DNA from 4 places in the Cronobacter malonaticus LMG 23826 genome. Region 1 is predicted to be linked to each of the others. Evidence: predicted binding sites of a transcription regulator. Region 1 holds the regulator's gene; each other region holds the start of a gene.

What was found. The regulator sigma-54, encoded in region 1, starts transcription at its own class of promoters, with help from an activator protein. The targets are predictions, from matches to a motif close to GTTGGCACANNTTTCGCTNT.
Region 2: the regulator sigma-54 is predicted to act here: its motif matches at 1,806-1,825, upstream of hypA (hydrogenase maturation nickel metallochaperone HypA).
Region 3: the regulator sigma-54 is predicted to act here: its motif matches at 1,410-1,429, upstream of glnA (glutamate--ammonia ligase).
Region 4: the regulator sigma-54 is predicted to act here: its motif matches at 1,391-1,410, upstream of AFK66_RS01195 (gamma carbonic anhydrase family protein).

The regions. Positions count from the first base shown of each region.
Region 1 covers NZ_CP013940.1:3,709,921-3,713,006, reverse strand. The annotation lists gene rapZ (RNase adapter RapZ) at 1-34, opposite strand, end outside; gene ptsN (PTS IIA-like nitrogen regulatory protein PtsN) at 99-584, opposite strand; gene hpf (ribosome hibernation promoting factor) at 667-954, opposite strand; gene rpoN (RNA polymerase factor sigma-54) at 977-2,416, opposite strand; gene lptB (LPS export ABC transporter ATP-binding protein) at 2,512-3,086, opposite strand, start outside.
Region 2 covers NZ_CP013940.1:2,266,132-2,269,217, reverse strand. The annotation lists gene hypD (hydrogenase formation protein HypD) at 1-270, opposite strand, end outside; gene AFK66_RS10755 (HypC/HybG/HupF family hydrogenase formation chaperone) at 270-548, opposite strand; gene hypB (hydrogenase nickel incorporation protein HypB) at 539-1,411, opposite strand; gene hypA (hydrogenase maturation nickel metallochaperone HypA) at 1,415-1,765, opposite strand; gene hycA (formate hydrogenlyase regulator HycA) at 1,999-2,463, shown strand; gene AFK66_RS10735 (4Fe-4S dicluster domain-containing protein) at 2,546-3,086, shown strand, end outside.
Region 3 covers NZ_CP013940.1:4,073,519-4,076,604, forward strand. The annotation lists gene typA (ribosome-dependent GTPase TypA) at 1-1,138, opposite strand, end outside; gene glnA (glutamate--ammonia ligase) at 1,517-2,926, shown strand.
Region 4 covers NZ_CP013940.1:245,290-248,375, forward strand. The annotation lists gene aroE (shikimate dehydrogenase) at 1-328, shown strand, start outside; gene AFK66_RS01190 (DUF1488 family protein) at 325-582, shown strand; gene AFK66_RS01195 (gamma carbonic anhydrase family protein) at 558-1,115, opposite strand; rRNA gene AFK66_RS01200 (16S ribosomal RNA) at 1,592-3,086, shown strand, end outside.

The sequences.
Region 1 (3,086 bases):
ACCCTGAACGTCCACTGACGATCATCAGAACCATCTGCTGTTTCTCCACACTTCAGACCGGGTAACCGGTGCCTCCTGGATTGTGCCTGTCGGCACGGTCATTCATTCTCTTCACTGGTTTCAGTGATTATCTGGTAAAGCTCCTCATCGCTTTGCGCGGCGCGCAGGCGGCGGCAAATCGTTTTGTCCGCCAGCCGCTTCGCCACCAGAGAGAGCGTATGCAGATGCGTTTTGGTTTGATCCGCCGGCACCAGCAGCGCAAAGAGTAGATCGACGGGCTGGTTATCAATGGCGTCGAAAGGGATAGGCGTTTCGAGCTGGACGAAAACGCCAACGGCGCGCAGCGTATCTTCTTCGAGCTTGCCGTGAGGAATGGCGATGCCGTTGCCGATACCGGTGCTGCCCATCCGCTCACGGGTGAGAATCGCTTCAAAAACGACCTGAGGCGGCAGGCTGAGCTGCTTTGCCGCCAGCTCGCTGATAATTTCCAGGGCGCGCTTTTTGCTCTGGCAGTGTACGCCGCTGCGGGTGCATTCCTGGTTCAAAACATTGCTCAATGGCAGAGCCGAATCATTATTCATCATAATTTCACCTAAGCGTTTTCTGGTGCGACGGCTCACGGCACGGGCCGCGAGCCGCCGATGTCCCAGCGAAACGCCCGGACAATTAATGTTGTTTCAGTTTATCTTTATGTTTAGTGAGCTGCCGCGCCAGTTTATCAATCAAACCGTCAATAGCGGCGTACATATCCTGCCCTTCCGAACTGGCATGCAGCTCCCCGCCGTTCACATGCAGGGTGGCGTCGGCGACCTGCGTCACCTTTTCCACCTTCAGCACAATATAGACCTGGTTAATCCTTTCGAAATACTGCTCCAGCTTGGCGAACTTGGTGTTAACGAACTCGCGCAACGCTTCAGTGATTTCGACGTTATGTCCTGTGATGTTGAGCTGCATAGTGTCTTCCTTATCGGTTGAGTCAGACCAGCTGTTTGCGCTGGTTTGACGGCGGTATGGATAAAGATTCTCGATACTTCGCAACGGTACGGCGGGCCACCATGATCCCCTGTTCTGACAGCATAGACGTTAGCTTGCTGTCGCTTAAGGGTTTCGCGGGGTTTTCCGCTGCAATCAACTTTTTCACCAGCGCGCGGATGGCCGTGGACGAGGCTTCGCCGCCGCCCTCGGTGTTCACGTGGCTTGAGAAAAAATACTTTAATTCAAAGATGCCGCGCGGGCTGTGCAGATATTTTTGCGTGGTGACGCGCGAGATGGTGGATTCGTGCATCTCGACCGCCTGCGCGATATCCGCCAGCACCATCGGCTTCATATACTCTTCGCCCTGTTCAAAGAACGCCTGCTGCTGTTCGACGATACAGCGGCTGACGCGCAGCAGCGTGTCGTTACGGCTCTCCAGGCTTTTGATAAGCCATCTGGCTTCCTGGAGATTGCTGCGGATGAACTGGCTGTCGGATTCATTACGCGCGCTGCCCGACATGGCGGCGTACTGCTGATTGATTTTGAGCCGGGGAATACTGTCGGCGTTAAGCTCGACCGTCCAGCGGCCGTTATGCTTGCGCACCAGGACATCGGGAATAACATATTCCGGCTCGCCGGTCTGGATCGACTGGCCGGGGCGCGGATCGAGTGACTGGATCAGATTGACCGCTTCTTTGAGCACATCTTCTTTAAGGCGCGTGACGCGCATCAGGCTGCGGAAATCATGGTTGGCCAGAAGGTCAAGGTGATCGCTCACTATCTGGCGCGCCTGCGCAAGAAAAGGCGTTTCGGCGCTAAACTGCGAGAGCTGGATCAACAGGCAGTCGCGCAGATCCCGGGCGGCGACGCCAACCGGATCGAAACGCTGAACGCGCTTAAGCACGGCTTCGATCTCTTCGAGGCCGATATCGCCATCGCTGTCGCCCATGCCGTCGAGAATATCCTGCACCGTCACGGTGAGGTAGCCAGTGTCGTCCACCGCATCGACGATCGCTGTGGCAATGGCGCGATCGGTATCGGAAAACGGCGTCAGCTCCACCTGCCACATCAGGTAATCCTGCAGGCTCTGGGTGGTTTCGCCCTGGTAGACAGGAAGTTCGTCGTCGATATAGTCGGTGCCGGTGCCTGAAGGCGTGCCCGCGGTGTAGATTTCGTCCCAGCTGGCGTCAAGCGGCAGCTCGTCCGGCATCTCTTTTTGCTCCAGCGCTTCGGCGGTGTCCAGCCCTTCGCTGTCCTGCGTTTCCTGAGTGGCAATTTCGTCGTGAATGTCGGTTTGTTCAAGCAGGGGATTACTCTCCAGCGCCTGTTGCAGCTCCTGCTGAAGCTCCAGCGTGGACAATTGCAACAAGCGAATGGCCTGCTGCAACTGCGGCGTCATGGCGAGCTGTTGGCTAAGCCTTAGTTGCAAACCTTGCTTCATATTCAGAGCAAAAATCCTCAGGTGTAAACGTCAAAATGACCTGTGCGGCAGGGCGCGCCGGGTCGCGCGCCGTTTCTGCCTGTTGCTCTACCCTATCAGAGTCTGAACTCTTCCCCAAGGTATACGCGTTTAACCTGTTCGTCCTGCAGGATTTCATCAGGCGTGCCGTGGGCGATAAGGTGGCCCTGGCTTACGATGTAGGCGCGTTCGCAGACGGCCAGCGTCTCACGCACGTTGTGGTCGGTAATCAGCACGCCGAGGCCGCTGTCGCGCAGATGCTCGATAATGCGTTTGATGTCGATAACCGAAATCGGGTCGACGCCGGCGAAGGGTTCATCCAGCAGGATAAATTTTGGGTTCGCGGCCAGCGCGCGGGCGATCTCGACGCGACGGCGTTCACCGCCGGAAAGCGACTGACCGAGGCTGTCGCGCAGATGGTCGATGTGGAACTCTTCCATCAGCTCTTTGGCGCGATCTTCACGCTGCTCGGTGCTGAGATCGTCGCGAATCTGCAGGACGGCCATCAGGTTGTCATAGACGCTCAGGCGGCGGAAGATCGACGCCTCCTGCGGCAGATAGCCGATACCGCGACGCGCGCGGGCGTGCAGTGGCAGCAGACTGATATTTTCATCATCAATGATGATATCGCCCGCGTCGCGCGGCACGATGC
Region 2 (3,086 bases), 1.4 Mb from region 1:
GCCGGGGCGGCGGGCGATTTCGGTGGCGTTGTCGATGCGTCCCATCGGCAACACGCAGACCGGGCAGCCGGGGCCGTGGATAAACTCGATATTTTCGGGCAGCAGGCGGTCGAGGCCGAATTTAAAAATGGCGTGGGTGTGCCCGCCGCACACCTCCATAATGCGCAGCGGTTTCTGCGCCGTGTGGCTTAAGCGCGGCGCGCGCTCGCACAGCCGGTCAATCAGGCGCAGCACCCGTTCCGGGTTGCGGTACTCATCGACATAACGCATCAGCGGTTCTCCTCGCCATACAGCAGCGCGCCGACATCCGGCTCTACTTCAAACATCGTTTGCAGCGCCTCCAGCGTCTCGCGCGCCTCGCGCTCGTTAATCAGGCTCATGGCGAAACCGACATGCACCAGCACCCACTGGCCGAGGCGCGGCTGGCCGTTCTCGTCATGCGTGCCCACCAGCGTTAAATCGACGTCGCGCCGTACGCCGCACACCTCGACGCGCGCGAGGTTGCCTGCGAGCAGTTCACAGATTTGCCCCGGAATGCCTATGCACATCGCTGTTCCTCCAGCCAGGCGAGCCACGCGCTCATGCCGTCGCCGCGCGTGGCGGAAACCAGCAGGATAGTGATGTTCGGGTTGACCTCGCGCGCGTACGCCATGCATTTTTCAACGTCGAAGTTCAGGTACGGCAGCAGATCGATTTTATTGAGCAGCATCAGCGAGGCGGCGGCGAACATATGCGGGTACTTGAGCGGCTTATCTTCGCCCTCGGTTACCGAGAGCACCGCCACTTTGTGACGCTCGCCGAGATCAAACCCCGCCGGGCAGACCAGGTTGCCGACGTTTTCAATAAACAGCACGCCGTTATCGGCAAGCGGCAGGCGCGCCATCGCGTCCTCTACCATCTGCGCGTCGAGATGACAGCCTTTGCCGGTATTGACCTGAATCGCCGGGGTGCCGGTAGCGCGAATGCGCTCGGCGTCGTTTACCGTCTGCTGATCGCCTTCGATAACGGCGCAGGGCGTAGTGTCGCGCAGGCGTTTGAGGGTCTCGGTGAGCAGCGTCGTTTTGCCGGAGCCGGGGCTGGAGACCAGGTTCAGCGCCAGCTGGCCGCGCGCGGCCAGCCGCTGGCGGTTGCGCTGCGCAATCTGGTTGTTTTTATCGAGCACGTTGATTTCAATCTCCACCATTTTGCGCTGGCTTAAGCCGGGCGCATGGGTGCCCGCCTCGCCGTGGCCGTAGTTGAGTGAGCCATCCGGTGTCTCGTCAGGCGTAAACGTGTTCAGGTTTATTGTTGAGATGGGCGCTACCGCGCGCGGGGCGGCGGCAAAAGGGGCGGCGCGAAACGGCGAATGCGGGTTGTGCTCATCGCCTTCTATATAAAGGTTGCCGTGCTGGCAACCGCAGGTCGTACACATCTTCTACTCCTGTTCTATTTCGAGACGCTTGATTTGCACGCTGTCATTGGCATCGATGCGCAAATCCGCGCTGTGGCAATGCGGGCATCGGCGTACCAGCGTCGTGAGCAACTGAACGTTGCGCTGGCACTGCGGGCACCAGCACTGCGCCTCCTGCTGGCTTAAATGCAGCGCGCAGCCTTCGGCGCGGGTGTCGCGGCACGCCAGCTCAAAGCAAAACTCCAGCGCGCTGCGCTCAACGCAGGAGAACGCGCCGATTTCCAGCCATACGCCGGTAACTTTTCGTGCGCCAAGCTGCTGCGCCTGCTGTTCAATGATTTCTGCTGCCCGCTGGCAGAGGGTGAGTTCGTGCATAACGCCTCCGGTACGTTTTGCGCTTGCGAATGCCACAGGCAATGCAATAACGATGCCAGCGCGGGAGAAAGGTTGCGGGAGGCTGTCGCTGCGGGTGTCGAGGCTGTCGAAATGACATGTCATGACAGGCGGCGTGATATGACGTTTCAGAATAAACCATTTAAAAACAGTTAATTAAAAAATGGCATGGTTCCTGCTAAAGACGGTTATCTCTGTTAAATGAGCTAACCACTATGATCCTGTCCGAACTTAGCCAGAAGGCGGAATTTATCGCCGACCGACACCGCGCGTTACAGGCGCACTGGCACACCTACTGCAATACGCTGGTCCAGGCCATTACGCTGTCGCGCCAGAAGCTGCATCACTCGCTCGGCTGCGAGCCGCAAAACGGGCTGTGCTTCTTTCTTTTTGAGCACTTCGCCATCCGCGTGGAGCAGGCCGAAGGCTTTCACTGCCGCACCATTAACTACCTGATAGCCCGCCGCGACGGCAGCGAAGAGACGCTGCTCGCCACCGCGCAGCTCGACGCAAAAGGCCTGCTGGATGGCGCGGTGGATATCCGCGACCGCGAGCGCGTGCTGGCGCACTACCTCGACAAAATCGGCGCGCTGGTCGACGGGCTCTATGACGCCGTGCAGCACGACGCGCCGCTGCGCATCAGCGAGATCCTGGCGGCAGGCAACACGTCGTCACATTAACCGGGCGAGGTGTCGCCGACTGTCGAAATCGTCCGTCGTCGTCACTTTTCGTCAAAAATGTCCATCACCTGAGGAACACCTGGTGAACCGTTTTATCATTGCCGACTCCACGCTCTGCATCGGCTGCCACACCTGCGAGGCCGCCTGTTCAGAGACGCACCGCCTGCATGGACTGCAATCCAGGCCGCGCCTGACGGTTATGCGTAACCAAAAAGATTCCGCCCCGCAGCTGTGCCACCACTGCGAAGACGCGCCCTGCGCGCAGGTCTGTCCGGTGAACGCCATTACCCGCGAGGCGGGGGCGATTCAGCTCAACGAAAGCCTGTGCGTGAGCTGCAAACTCTGCGGCATCGCCTGTCCGTTCGGCGCGATTGAATTCTCCGGCAGCCGCCCGCTGCATATCCCGGCCAACGTCAACAGCCCGAAAGCCCCGCCCGCACCGCCTGCGCCTGCGCGCGTCGGCGCGTTTCTCGACTGGACGCCAGGCGTGCGCGCCGTGGCGGTGAAGTGCGATCTCTGCCAGTTCGACGCGGACGGCCCGGCCTGCATACGTACCTGCCCGACCGGTGCGCTGAAGCTTGTCGATAACCACGACATCGCCCGCGCCAGCCGCCGCAAACGCG
Region 3 (3,086 bases), 360 kb from region 1:
GTTCGAAACCTTCACGACGCATGTTTTCGATAAGAACAGACAGGTGCAGTTCGCCACGACCAGACACGCGGAACGCGTCAGCGTCTTCGGTTTCTTCAACGCGCAGTGCCACGTTGTGCACCAGCTCTTTGTTCAGACGGTCAAGGATCTGACGAGAGGTAACGTATTTACCTTCTTTACCGCAGAACGGAGAGGTGTTGACGTTGAAGTACATAGAAACGGTCGGCTCGTCAACGGACAGCGCCGGCAGCGCTTCGACATTCTGCGGATCGCAGATGGTGTCGGAGATGTTCAGCTCGCCAAGACCGGTGATAGCGATGATATCGCCAGCTTCCGCCAGATCGGTATCGATACGTTCCAGACCCAGGTGGCCCAGCACTTTACCGACTTTACCGTTACGGGTTTTGCCTTCGCTATCGATGATAGTGACCTGCTGGTTCGGCTTCACTTTACCGCGTTTGATGCGGCCGATGCCGATGACGCCAACGTAGTTGTTGTAGTCCAGCTGGGAGATCTGCATCTGCAGCGGGCCGTCGAGGTCAACGTCCGGTGCCGGTACATGGTCGACGATCGCCTGGTACAGCGGGGTCATGTCTTCCGCCATATCAGAGTGGTCCAGACCTGCGATACCGTTCAGCGCGGACGCGTAAACGATAGGGAAGTCCAGCTGTTCGTCGGTCGCGTCGAGGTTCACGAACAGGTCGAACACCTGATCCACAACCCAGTCAGGACGCGCGCCCGGACGGTCAACTTTGTTGATAACCACGATAGGTTTCAGGCCATGGGCAAATGCTTTCTTGGTCACGAAGCGCGTTTGCGGCATGGGGCCGTCAAATGCGTCAACCACCAGCAGCACGGAATCAACCATGGACATTACACGTTCAACTTCACCACCGAAGTCGGCGTGCCCTGGGGTATCAACAATATTGATACGGTAATCATTCCATTTGATCGCGGTGTTTTTCGCGAGGATGGTAATCCCACGCTCTTTCTCCAAATCGTTGGAGTCCATCACGCGCTCTTGAGTTTCAGCACGCTCGTCGAACGTACCGGATTGCTGCAGCAGCTTGTCAACCAGGGTCGTTTTACCATGGTCAACGTGCGCAATGATGGCGATGTTACGCAATTTTTCGATCACAACTTTGCCTCAGGCATTAGAAATAGCGCGTTATTGTACACGTATTAATCGAAGGACTAAACAGGATCACAATCATCTGACGCAAACAAGTGTTGTCGCCAGGCTTTGTGATCCTTTTCACGCAGCGGTAAAAGGGCTATTAAACGTAAATTGCACCAACACAGTGCTTGTTTTTTACACACAGGCACTATATTGGTGCAATCTCTCCATCGTGGTGCAGCCCTTTTGCACTATGACGCGCATCATAGCGCCTTTTTGGGGGAATTTGAAAGTTGGCACAGATTTCGCTTTAAAGAATTCAGGGCGGCAACGCCAATTTTAATAAGTACTGAATACCTCGTTACCACGACGACAATGACAAATCCGGGAGAGTTAAGTATGTCCGCTGAACACGTTCTGACGATGCTGAATGAACATGAAGTGAAGTTTGTGGATCTGCGCTTCACTGATACTAAAGGTAAAGAACAGCACGTCACCATCCCAGCCCACCAGGTGAACGCCGACTTCTTCGAAGAAGGTAAAATGTTCGATGGCTCTTCCATCGGTGGCTGGAAAGGCATCAATGAATCTGACATGGTGCTGATGCCGGACGCCTCCACCGCTGTCATTGACCCGTTCTACGAAGAACCGACCCTGATTATTCGTTGCGACATCCTCGAGCCGGGCACCATGCAGGGCTACGATCGCGACCCGCGCTCCATCGCCAAGCGCGCTGAAGAGTATCTGCGCTCCACCGGCATCGCGGACACTGTCCTGTTCGGGCCGGAACCTGAGTTCTTCCTGTTTGACGACATCCGCTTCGGCAGCTCCATTTCTGGCTCCCATGTCGCGATTGACGACATCGAAGGTGCGTGGAACTCCTCCACCAAATACGAAGGCGGCAACAAAGGCCACCGTCCGGGCGTGAAAGGCGGTTACTTCCCGGTTCCGCCGGTTGACTCTTCTCAGGACATCCGTTCTGTAATGTGTCTGACCATGGAAGAGATGGGCCTGGTCGTTGAAGCGCACCACCACGAAGTGGCCACCGCCGGTCAGAACGAAGTGGCAACCCGCTTCAATACCATGACCAAGAAAGCGGACGAAATTCAGATCTACAAATATGTCGTGCATAACGTCGCGCACCGCTTCGGCAAAACCGCGACCTTTATGCCGAAACCGATGTTCGGCGATAACGGCTCCGGTATGCACTGCCACATGTCTCTGTCCAAGAACGGCACCAACCTGTTCTCTGGCGACAAATATGCGGGTCTGTCTGAGCAGGCGCTGTATTACATCGGCGGCGTAATCAAACACGCCAAAGCCATCAACGCCCTGTCTAACCCGACCACCAACTCTTACAAGCGTCTGGTTCCGGGCTACGAAGCGCCGGTGATGCTGGCTTACTCCGCGCGTAACCGCTCTGCGTCTATCCGTATCCCGGTGGTTGCGTCTCCGAAAGCGCGTCGTATCGAAGTGCGCTTCCCGGACCCGGCGGCTAACCCGTACCTGTGCTTCGCAGCCCTGCTGATGGCCGGTCTCGACGGCATCAAGAACAAGATCCACCCGGGCGAAGCGATGGACAAAAACCTGTATGACCTGCCGCCGGAAGAAGCGAAAGAGATCCCGCAGGTTGCCGGCTCTCTGGAAGAAGCCCTGCAGGCGCTGGACGCAGACCGCGAGTTCCTGACCGCAGGCGGCGTGTTCACTGACGATGCGATCGATGCTTACATCGCGCTGCGTATCGAAGAGAACGACCGCGTTCGCATGACGCCGCACCCGGTAGAGTTCGAACTCTACTACAGCGTGTAATGATTTATTGATGTTGATAGCCAGCGGATTTCAGGTTGTCGCCACTGCGTGAAATCCGCGAATGTTTTTTTGTTGCCGTGGAAACTTTAGCCCATCTTCGGATGGGCTTTTTTCACCATCCGAAACCGGTTTTAACGCCCTTTTTAGCGTTAAAACGCTA
Region 4 (3,086 bases), 830 kb from region 1:
TACCGGTAGTGTCAACGCCATTGCACTTACCGATCTGGCGGATCATGAGTTCGATCTCATTATTAATGCCACTTCCAGCGGGATTCATGGCGAGATCCCGGCGCTTCCGCCTTCGCTGCCTGGTAAAACAACGATGTGCTATGACATGTTCTATCAGAAAGGACTGACGCCTTTTCTTGCATGGTGTCAGGCGCAGGGCGCAACGCAACTGGCTGACGGGCTTGGAATGCTGGTGGGCCAGGCAGCGCACGCGGTTCTGCTCTGGCATGGTGTCCTGCCGGAGGTAGTGCCTGTCATTGAGAAGCTCAGGCAGGAGCTGGCGCAATGAACCAGGCAATTCAGTTCCCGGATCGTGAACACTGGGATGAGCAGCGGCAGGCGATTTGTTTTCCGGCGCTGGTGCGTGGAATAGTGCTCACCTGTGCCATTCCGCAGTCTGTGCTGGTGGCCCGTTTTTCAGGCACGTCGCCCGAAGAATGGATAGCTGCTTTCCGTCAGCATCGCTGGGACCTTGAAGAAGAGGCTGAGCAGCTAATCGCTGCTCAGGCAGAGGACGATCAGGGTTGGGTTTGGCTTTCCTGAGCCAGATATTCATCTTTCCACTTCACATAATTGTTTGCCGAGTAGCGCAACCCTTCAAGCTCTGTGTCTTTTAATTGGCGAATCTGTTTTACCGGGCTGCCGAGATAAAGGTAGCCGCTTTCCAGACGCTTATTCTGCGGCACCAGACTTCCCGCCCCTATCATTACGTCATCTTCTATAACGGCACCGTCAAGCACGATCGATCCCATACCGACCAGGACGCGATTGCCAATAGTGCAGCCATGCAGCATCACTTTATGCCCAACGGTAACATCTTCACCAATAATTAACGGATTACCCTCGGGGTTATAAGAAGACTTATGGGTAACGTGCAATACGCTGCCATCCTGAATATTAGTGCGCGTGCCAACCGCAACGTAATTAACGTCGCCCCGGATCACCACAAGGGGCCAGACGCCGACATCGTCAGCCAGTCTCACATCGCCAATCACCACGCTTGAGCTATCAACCATCACTCGCTGGCCTGTGGTCGGGAAGGTGTTTTTATACGGACGTAATACAGAAGAAGACATGCTCGCCTCGTTTTCTTATCAATCGTAAGAAGACTTTGGTTGGATTCTGGCGGCTGTGCAAGCGCAAATGTGTCTGTTCGTTGAGCAGATCGCGCGGGATCGCAACAATAAGAATGAAAAAACAGCAGTTGAAAGAAAAGATCGAAAAAAGGGTTGTGCTGAAAACTGAGATCCCTATAATGCGCCTCCATCGAGACGGCAATGTGAAGCACTTCACGAAATAGCCGGCGCGATGAGAGAAAAATCCTGAAATTAAGGGTTGACTCTGAAAGAGGAAAGCGTAATATACGCCACCTCGCGACAGCAGGCCGAAAGGCGCGTCGCACTGCTCTTTAACAATTTATCAGACAATCTGTGTGGGCACTCGGGGCATTGATATCTTAACGTCTACGGACGATAAACGAATATCAAGTCTCAAGTGAACAACAGTTAATTCATTACGAACTAACAGTTTAATTCTTTGAGCATCAGACTTTTAATTGAAGAGTTTGATCATGGCTCAGATTGAACGCTGGCGGCAGGCCTAACACATGCAAGTCGAACGGTAACAGGGAGCAGCTTGCTGCTTCGCTGACGAGTGGCGGACGGGTGAGTAATGTCTGGGAAACTGCCTGATGGAGGGGGATAACTACTGGAAACGGTAGCTAATACCGCATAACGTCTTCGGACCAAAGTGGGGGACCTTCGGGCCTCATGCCATCAGATGTGCCCAGATGGGATTAGCTAGTAGGTGGGGTAACGGCTCACCTAGGCGACGATCCCTAGCTGGTCTGAGAGGATGACCAGCCACACTGGAACTGAGACACGGTCCAGACTCCTACGGGAGGCAGCAGTGGGGAATATTGCACAATGGGCGCAAGCCTGATGCAGCCATGCCGCGTGTATGAAGAAGGCCTTCGGGTTGTAAAGTACTTTCAGCGGGGAGGAAGGCGTTGTGGTTAATAACCACAGCGATTGACGTTACCCGCAGAAGAAGCACCGGCTAACTCCGTGCCAGCAGCCGCGGTAATACGGAGGGTGCAAGCGTTAATCGGAATTACTGGGCGTAAAGCGCACGCAGGCGGTTGATTAAGTCAGATGTGAAATCCCCGGGCTCAACCTGGGAACTGCATTTGAAACTGGTCAGCTTGAGTCTCGTAGAGGGGGGTAGAATTCCAGGTGTAGCGGTGAAATGCGTAGAGATCTGGAGGAATACCGGTGGCGAAGGCGGCCCCCTGGACGAAGACTGACGCTCAGGTGCGAAAGCGTGGGGAGCAAACAGGATTAGATACCCTGGTAGTCCACGCCGTAAACGATGTCGACTTGGAGGTTGTGCCCTTGAGGCGTGGCTTCCGGAGCTAACGCGTTAAGTCGACCGCCTGGGGAGTACGGCCGCAAGGTTAAAACTCAAATGAATTGACGGGGGCCCGCACAAGCGGTGGAGCATGTGGTTTAATTCGATGCAACGCGAAGAACCTTACCTGGTCTTGACATCCAGAGAATCCTGCAGAGATGCGGGAGTGCCTTCGGGAACTCTGAGACAGGTGCTGCATGGCTGTCGTCAGCTCGTGTTGTGAAATGTTGGGTTAAGTCCCGCAACGAGCGCAACCCTTATCCTTTGTTGCCAGCGGTTCGGCCGGGAACTCAAAGGAGACTGCCGGTGATAAACCGGAGGAAGGTGGGGATGACGTCAAGTCATCATGGCCCTTACGACCAGGGCTACACACGTGCTACAATGGCGCATACAAAGAGAAGCGACCTCGCGAGAGCAAGCGGACCTCATAAAGTGCGTCGTAGTCCGGATTGGAGTCTGCAACTCGACTCCATGAAGTCGGAATCGCTAGTAATCGTGGATCAGAATGCCACGGTGAATACGTTCCCGGGCCTTGTACACACCGCCCGTCACACCATGGGAGTGGGTTGCAAAAGAAGTAGGTAGCTTAACCTTCGGGAGGGCGCTTACCACTTTGTGATTCATGACTGGGGTGAAGT